2 regions of the Sanguibacter sp. A247 genome follow, and region 1 is predicted to be linked to the other one. Evidence: predicted binding sites of a transcription regulator. Region 1 holds the regulator's gene; the other holds the start of a gene.
What was found. The regulator LexA, encoded in region 1, represses DNA repair genes until DNA is damaged. The targets are predictions, from matches to a motif close to TCGAACANNTGTTCGA.
Positions count from the first base shown of each region.

Region 2: a site for LexA is predicted at 2,275-2,290, ahead of uvrA (excinuclease ABC subunit UvrA). Genes of this name have one in related genera too.

Region 1 covers NZ_JBQPRE010000005.1:41,137-45,551, forward strand. The annotation lists gene ACTVCO_RS11200 (ATP-dependent DNA helicase) at 1-168, shown strand, start outside; gene ACTVCO_RS11205 (L-lactate dehydrogenase) at 227-1,216, shown strand; gene lexA (transcriptional repressor LexA) at 1,355-2,095, opposite strand; gene ACTVCO_RS11215 (LysM peptidoglycan-binding domain-containing protein) at 2,310-2,693, shown strand; gene nrdR (transcriptional regulator NrdR) at 2,791-3,300, shown strand; gene ACTVCO_RS11225 (DUF5302 domain-containing protein) at 3,407-3,583, shown strand; gene serA (phosphoglycerate dehydrogenase) at 3,709-4,415, opposite strand, start outside.
Region 2 covers NZ_JBQPRE010000003.1:117,581-121,995, forward strand. The annotation lists gene uvrB (excinuclease ABC subunit UvrB) at 1-481, shown strand, start outside; gene ACTVCO_RS08740 (TerC family protein) at 695-1,795, shown strand; gene ACTVCO_RS08745 (YciI family protein) at 1,930-2,214, opposite strand; gene uvrA (excinuclease ABC subunit UvrA) at 2,321-4,415, shown strand, end outside.

The sequences.
Region 1 (4,415 bases):
CGGACGCAGGCTGACCGTGGTGTGGTCGCCGTCCTCGACTCGCGACTTGCCACCGCGCGCTATGGGTCGTTCCTCACCCAGTCGATGCCGCCGCTGTGGCCGACGACGGACCGCGCGGTCGTCCTCTCGGCGCTCCGTAGGCTCACCAGCGACCACACCCCTGACTAGGGTGTGCGTAGGTGGTCCCTGCGGGCTGCCGATCGACACATCGATACGTGGAGGAACGATGCCGAACATCAGCCCGGAACGCGACGAGCACACTGCCCTGCGCACGACCAAGCTCGCCGTGGTCGGAGCGGGGGCCGTCGGTTCGACGCTCGCGTACGCGGCGCTCATGAGGGGTGCTGCCCGGACCGTCGCACTCTTGGACATCAACGCCGCGAAGGTGGAGGCGGAGGTCCTCGACCTGTCGCACGGCGTGCAGTTCGTTCCCGAGGCTCAGGTCATCGGGTCGGACGACGTCGCGGTGTGCGCGGATGCCGACGTCGTGGTCGTGACGGCGGGCGCCAAGCAGAAGCCGGGTCAGTCGCGGATCGAGCTGGCGGGCGCGACGATCGACCTCATGCGCAGGATCCTCCCGGGCCTTGTCGAAGTTGCTCCGAACGCCGTCTACGTCATGGTGACCAACCCCGTCGACGTCGTGACGTACGCGTCGCTCAAGATCTCGGGGCTGCCGCCGAGCCAGATGTTCGGGTCCGGAACGGTGCTCGACACCTCGCGTTTGCGCTTCCTCATTGCACAGCACTGCGGCGTTGCCGTGCAGAACGTTCATGCGTACATCGCGGGCGAGCACGGCGACACAGAGATTCCCCTGTGGGACTCTGCGACGATCGGTGCGGTCCCGCTGCGCGAGTGGAACCGTCAGTCCGAGCACCACGGCCCGTTGCGCGACGCGGACCGTGAGCGGATCGCGCACGAGGTGGTGAACTCCGCCTACCGGATCATCGAGGGCAAGGGCGCGACGAACTACGCGGTCGGGCTCGCGGGAACCCGCATCATCGAGGCGGTGCTCAACAACGAGCATTCCGTGCTCCCTGTCTCGGCGCTTCTCACCGACTACTACGGCATCTCTGACGTCTGCCTGTCCGTGCCCTCGATCGTTGGTCGTCGCGGCGTGTACGAGCAGCTTCAGGTGCCGCTCTCTGACACCGAGTACGACGGGCTGAAGACGTCGGCGGACAAGCTGCGCTCGGTCGCGCGGCAGTTCGGGTTCTAGGCGAGGCGCTTGCGCGACGTTCGCGTCGGGCATGCGTGCACAACGGCGAAGGCCCCCTCGGAGGAGGGGGCCTTCGCCGTCGTGCGGACCGTGGCCCCGACGGGCGGGGCCGATGCGGGGTCTGCGGCGCGCTCGGGGCTACAGCGCGCGGAGCACGGAGACGACGCGGCCAAGGATCTGGGCGTCGTCGCCAGGGATCGGCGCGTACGCGCTGTTGTGCGGCAGCAGCCAGACGTGCCCCGACGTGCGCTTGAACGACTTGACCGTGGCCTCGCCGTCGATCATCGCGGCGACGATCTCGCCGTTCTCGGCGACCGGCTGACGTCGGACGACGACCCAGTCGCCGTCGCAGATGGCCGCGTCGATCATCGAGTCGCCCTGGACCTTGAGCATGAAGAGCTCGCCGTCGCCGACGAGCTGACGCGGGAGCGGGAAGACGTCCTCGACGACCTGCTCCGCGAGGATCGGACCGCCGGCCGCGATCTGGCCGACGAGAGGCACGTACGACGGTTGCGGCCGGGAGTCGGCCTCGGCTGCGGAGTCATGCACGATGCGTGGTGAGGGACGCTCTGCTGCGTCCGTCACGGGCGAGAGCTCGGTTGCGACGACGCGGGCGTCGTTCGCCTGAACGATCTCGAGAGCGCGCGGGCGGTTGGGGTCGCGGCGCACGAAGCCCTTGCGCTCGAGCGCCTCGAGCTGGTGCTTGACGCTCGACGGGCTAGTGAGCCCCACCGCCGCACCGATCTCGCGCATCGTCGGCGGGTAGCCGCGGTCGCTGAGGGAAGCGCGAATGCACTCGAGCACGGCACGCTGGCGTCCCGTCAGTGCCCGTGCCGCGGGTGCGTCGGGCCCGGGGGTCCCGGAGGTTGTCTGCGTCACGTGCTGCTCCCTCGTCGCCCTCCGAATGTCGGAGGCTCGTGGTCGGCTGTCGCTCGTCAGCCTAGGGGAGCGCGCGGTCCGGTTCAAACACCCGTTCGATCGTGTCTCGACAATGTCCCTCCCGGCTGCTAGAAATAGAACAACCGTTCGACGTACATGCGTTCGAGGGGCTTCCGTTCAGCGGAAGGGTCTCGGCAGACGGAGGAGCATCGAGATGAGCACCATGAGCCTGGCGGCCTCGCCCCGCACGACCCGCGTCGCGCAGGTGCGGCGCGCGGCACCGCAGGCTGAGAACGCACCGCTGCGTCTGACGCGACGCGGTCGGCTCGTGCTCGGCGCCCTTGTCGCGCTGACCTTCCTCCCCGTGGGGCTGTGGTTCGCCGGTGAGGCAACTGCCGATGCGCCGCAGGGCGCCCAGGCGGTGACCGTGCGCACGGTCGGTGCGGGTGAGTCGCTCTGGGCGATCGCATCGTCGGTGACGTCACCGGGTGACGATGTGCGGGTTGCGCTACGCGAGATCGCGCGGCTCAACGGGTTGACAGGATCGCAGATCGCAGCGGGCCGCCAGCTTGTCGTCCCCGTGGTCGAGGCCAAGTAGCGGTGGCAGTGTTCCGCATGGCGCGCCTTCTTGCGCCATGCAGCGAGCGGGCCTAGAGTCGCGGTGCCCGCCGATGTGACATCCCGTGAGGACGCCCATGCACTGCCCGTTCTGCCGGAACTCCGACTCCCGCGTCGTCGACTCCCGCACGTCCGATGACGGGCTCTCGATCAAGCGCCGGCGTCAGTGCCCCGAATGCGGGCGGCGCTTCTCGACGATCGAGACGTCGAGTCTCACGGTCGTCAAGAGGTCGGGTGCGACAGAACCGTTCTCGCGCGACAAGGTCGCCGCAGGCGTTCGGAAGGCTTGCCAGGGTCGGCCCGTGAGCGATGACGATCTCGCGTTGCTCGCGCAACGGGTCGAGGAGTCGATCAGGGGCGCAGGGAGCGCCGAGATCGACGCCAACGAGATCGGCCTGGCCATCCTTGGCCCGCTGCGGGATCTCGACGAGGTCGCCTACCTGAGGTTCGCCAGCGTCTACCAGGACTTCGGCTCGCTCGATGATTTTGAGGCAGCGATCACTGCGTTGCGCGCGGACCATGAGTCCGCCGCCCAGGTCGCGAGCAGCGGCGGGACGGGCAGCCCGGACGGTGGGCTCGAGGACTGAGCGGCGGTCCGTGCGGCATCCGCGGGCGCATATCTAGTTGGCACCGGGGCCGCCCGCGAGAGAGGGTAGACCTGCCGCACCCGCGGTAGCTGACGAGGAGGCGCCCATGGCTGACCACGATGATCGTTCTGTCCCTGAGGACATCAAGGAGAAGTTCCGTGCGGCTCTCGCCGCGAAGAAGGGCAACGAGCGCACCGCAGACGGCGCATCCAACACGGGGGCCGTTCACGGCTCCGAGACCGTGGGAAGCACGCAGCGGACCTTCCGTCGTAAGTCTGGCTGAGCTCGCACGCCCTGCGCCGCGTGACGCATCCATATGACATCGGGCTTGCACCTCGCAAGAGGTGCAGGCCCGATGTCATGCGAGGGGCGAGCGTCAACGGTCACGCGTCCGTGCGCCGCGCCTGCTCAGTCGAGAAGCCGCAGCCGGACGGTTGCTTCGAGCTGGGACAGCTCCGTGACAGCATCCGTCGAGATGGTCGAACCCGCGTCGGTGACGACGTACCCGATGTCGCCACGCGTGCCGAGGAGCTGGCCGACGATGTTGACGTCGTGCGCCGCAAGGATCTGGTTGACCTTCGCGAGCACGCCGGGAACGTTGCGGTGCAGATACGTGAGGCGGCTCGCACCCGTGTGCTCGAGCGCGAGGTTCGGGAGGTTGACAGACAGCGTGGTCGAACCGGTTGCGAGGTAGTCCCGGATCTTCGTCGCGACGAACTGCCCGATCGCCTCCTGCGCCTCCTCGGTCGATCCGCCCGTGTGCGGCGTGAGGATGACGTTCGGCAGCCCCTGGAGCTCGGAGATGAACGGGTCACCCTTGCGCTTGGGCTCCTGCGGGAATACGTCGACCGCGGCACCCGCGATGCGGCCCGCCAGGATCTCGTCACGCAGAGCCGCGTAGTCGGGAACGAACCCGCGCGAGAGGTTGAGGAAGATCGAACCTTGCTTCATGCGTCCGAAGTGTTCCGCCGTGAACATACCCGCGTTGCCCGCGCGGCCATCGACGTGAAGGGTGACGATGTCGGAGATCTCGAGCAGCTCGTCGAGCGTCTCCATGCGACGCGCGTTACCGAGCGCGAGCTTCTCCGCGGAGTCGTAGAAGACGACCGACATGC
Region 2 (4,415 bases), on a different contig from region 1:
GGGCTTCCTCAGGTCGGCCAAGTCGCTCATCCAGACCATCGGTCGCGCGGCCCGTAACGTCTCCGGACAGGTCCACATGTACGCGGACAAGGTGACGGCCGCGATGCAGACGGCGCTCGACGAGACCGAGCGTCGCCGCGAGAAGCAGATCGCCTACAACACGGAGCGCGGGATCGACCCCCAGCCTCTGCGCAAGAAGATCGCCGACGTGACCGACATGCTCGCACGCGAGGACCTCGACACCGCCGAGCTGCTCGCCGGCGGCTACCGCAAGACACCCGCGGGACGGTCGGGCAGGGCCCCGGCGGGGGAGCGGGCCGTCGTCGCAGCAGCGGGTGATCTCGCAGAGCTCGTGCAAGAGCTGACGGACCAGATGCACGCTGCCGCGGCGGAGCTCCAGTTCGAGCTCGCGGGGCGGCTCCGTGACGAGATCTCAGGGCTCAAGAAGGAGCTGCGCCAGATGCGGGCGGCCACGGAGTGAGGCGCGCCACGCGGGCCACGGGCTGCTTGCTGCCGCGCGCACGGCACATCTCCGGTTAGCATGGGACGGTTGGAGGGGAGTATCCCCATCACGATGGTGTCGTCATCACGGCGGGCTCCGTAGCCTTCCCGGTGCCATCGGTCCGGCCTCGCGTGACGCGACGGGCGGGAGAGACCTCCGGTACACCATGCTCTGTACCGGAGGGAATACTCGGTGCTCGACATTCACTTGTCCGTGTGGCTCATCTCAGCCGCAGCGGTCCTCGGACTCATCATCTTCGACTTCTACGCGCACGTGCGGACGCCGCATGCGCCTACGTTCAAGGAGTCGGCGATCTGGTCGGCGGTCTACATCGCCCTCGCGATCGTCTTCGGCGTCGTCTTCATGATCGCGGTGGGCCCAGCCCACGGCGGCGAGTTCTTCGCCGGGTACATCACCGAGAAGAGCCTGTCGGTCGACAACCTCTTCGTCTTCCTCCTCATCATGACCTCCTTCCGCGTGCCGCGAGAGAACCAGCAGAAGGTTCTGCTCGTCGGCGTGGCGATCGCGCTCATCATGCGCACGATCTTCATCCTGCTCGGCGCCGCGGCGCTCAACGCGTGGTCGTGGGTCTTCTACCTCTTCGGTGCGATTCTCCTGTGGACCGCGTGGAAGCAGGTCCAGCCCGAGTCCGAGCACGAGGACAAGGTCCCCGGCGGCGCGATCGTCGCGCTGTTCAAGAAGATGGTCCCGACCGTCGACGAGTACAACTCCGACAAGCTCACGGTGAAGAAGAACGGCAAGCGCTTCCTCACGCCGATGTTCCTCGTCATGCTGGCGATCGGGTTCACCGACCTGCTCTTCGCGCTCGACTCGATCCCCGCGATCTACGGCCTCACTCAGGAGCCGTACGTCGTCTTCATGGCGAACGCGCTCGCCCTGCTCGGCCTGCGCCAGCTCTACTTCCTCATCGGCGGCCTGCTGGACCGGCTCGTCTACCTGGCCCAGGGCCTCGGCGTCATCCTCGCCTTCATCGGCTTCAAGCTCATCTTCCACGCGATGCACGTCAACGAGCTGTCGTTCGTCAACGGCGGCAAGGCCATCGAGTGGGCACCTGAGATCGGGATCGCGACGTCGCTCTCCGTCATCATCGGGACCCTCGTCATCGTGACGATCGCAAGCCTCTGGAAGACGCGTCGTGACGCAGCCAGGGCGGGCGACGCACCTGACGACCAACCGCACCTGCCCGAGCCCGTCCGCGAGGAGGAGCTCGAGCCGCTCACGACGGAGGCCGGAACGCCCAACAGCGTCGACGGCGAGCGCTCGGGCCAGTAGCCCGGCGCACGCATTGCGGGACGCTCCCGCACAACGGAGGGGCAGCGGCGACGAGCCGCTGCCCCTCCGTCGTCGTTCTCGACGCGCCCTGGGCGCAAGTGACAGGCCTGTGCCCTGGGCGCGAGCGACGACCCTCAGACGAGCGCAGCCCAGGGGCCGATGACGGGCTTCCACTCGGCGACGTCGACCGTCTTGAGCACGCCGGCCGCGGCGAACGGGTCGCCGCCGAGGAGCACGTCGAGCTCGGGTCGACCCTCGACGTTGAGGAGGAGGAGCGCGCGCCCGCCCTCGAGGGGTCCTGAGGCGAGCAAGGTGCCTGCCTCGAGCCGTGAACGCAGGTACGCCCGGTGCTCGGGGCGGACGGCGTCGAGCGTCGCGGTGTCGTCGGTGTACGTGTACTGCACGGAGTAGACGGTCATGGTCCCATCGTGGCAGGACGCGCTGCGGCGCGTCGGGACGGTCCACGCCATGTCGACACGTCGAACACATGTGCGAAGGGGTGCTGGTCTGCACTACGATGACCGGGTGAGTGATCGACTCGTTATCCAGGGCGCCCGTGAGCACAATCTTCGGGGCGTCGACCTTGACCTACCTCGCGACCGCCTCATCGTCTTCACAGGCTTGTCGGGGTCCGGCAAGTCGTCCCTTGCGTTCGACACCATCTTCGCGGAAGGGCAGCGGCGCTACGTCGAGTCGCTGTCCGCATACGCGCGCCAGTTCCTCGGGCAGATGGACAAGCCTGACGTCGACTTCATCGAAGGGCTCTCGCCCGCGGTGTCGATCGACCAGAAGTCGACCAACCGCAACCCGCGCTCGACGGTCGGCACGATCACCGAGGTCTACGACTACCTCCGTCTGCTGTTCGCCCGGGCAGGCACGCAGCACTGCCCCGTCTGCGGCGAGCGGGTCGCCTCGCAGACACCCCAGCAGATCGTCGACCGGCTCCTCGAGCTTCCGGAGGGTACCCGGTATCAGGTCCTCGCCCCCGTAGTGCGCGGGCGCAAGGGGGAGTACGCAGAGCTCTTCAAGGAGCTGCAAACCAAGGGCTTCGCACGCGCGCGCGTCGACAACGAGGTCGTGCAGCTCGCAGATCCGCCGCAGCTTGAGAAGAAGCTCAAGCACTCGATCGAGGTCGTCGTCGACCGCCTCGTCTCGCGCGAGGGTGTCCAGCGTCGCCTCACGGACTCGATCGAGACGGCGCTCGGTCTCGCAGGCGGTCTCGTCGTCGTCGAGCTGGTCGACCTTCCTGAGGACGACCCCGAGCGTGAACGACGGTTCTCCGAGCACAGGGCCTGCCCCAACGATCACGTCCTCACGCTCGACGAGATCGAGCCTCGGACCTTTTCGTTCAATGCGCCGTACGGCGCCTGCCCGGAGTGCACCGGCATCGGGGTCCGCCTGGAGACCGACCCTGAGCTCGTCGTGCCAGACGAGGAGCGCACGCTCCGCGAGGGCGCGGTCGCGCCGTGGTCCCAGACGTCCTCGGAGTACTTCGAACGAGTGCTCACGGCTCTTGCCGAGGAGCTCGGGTTCTCGATGGACGTCCCGTGGCGCGCCCTCCCCGAGCGCGCCCGCGAGGCGATCCTGCACGGACGCAACCACAACGTGCACGTCCGCTACAAGAACCGCTGGGGTCGCGAGCGGCAGTACTCCACAGGCTTCGAAGGGGTCATGACGTTCCTCGAACGTCGGCACTCCGAGACCGAGTCCGAGTGGTCGAAGGAGAAGTACGAGGCCTACATGCGCGAGGTCCCGTGCCCTACGTGCGCGGGCACGCGGCTCAAGCCTGAGGTCCTCGCAGTCAAGGTCGACGGGCGCTCGATCGCCGAGGTGTGCTCGATGTCCTTGCGCGAGGCGCACGCATTCCTTTCGCACCTCGAGCTCGGCCAGCGCGAACGGGTCATCGCGGGGCAGGTCCTCAAGGAGATCGACGCGCGTCTCGGCTTCCTGCTCGACGTCGGTCTCGACTACCTCACCCTCGCCCGGGCCGCCGGCTCGCTCTCGGGTGGTGAGGCCCAGCGCATCCGGCTCGCGACCCAGATCGGCTCCGGTCTCGTCGGCGTGCTCTACGTCCTCGACGAGCCCAGCATCGGACTGCACCAGCGCGACAACCGTCGCCTCATCGAGACCCTCACGCGACTGCGTGACCTCGGCAACACGCTCATCGTCGTCGAGCACGACGAGGACACGATCCGCATGGCGGACTGGATCGTCGACATCGGCCCGGGTGCCGGCGAGCACGGCGGACGGGTCGTTCACTCGGGTGACTATGCGGGCCTGCTCGCTTCACCCGAGTCCGTCACCGGTGCCTACCTCTCTGGCCGACGGAGCATCCCCATGCCCGCGACCCGGCGGCGCACCGACACCGACCGGCAGCTCACGGTCGTCGGCGCGCGCGAGAACAACCTGCGCAACATCGACGTCACTTTCCCCCTCGGTGTGCTCACGGCCGTGACGGGTGTCTCGGGTTCCGGCAAGTCGACGCTCGTCAACGCGATCCTCCACACGGTGCTGGCCAACGAGCTCAACGGCGCGCGTCGCGTCGCCGGCTACCACACGCGAGTCACGGGGCTCGAGCACCTCGACAAGGTCGTCCACGTCGACCAGGCGCCGATCGGCC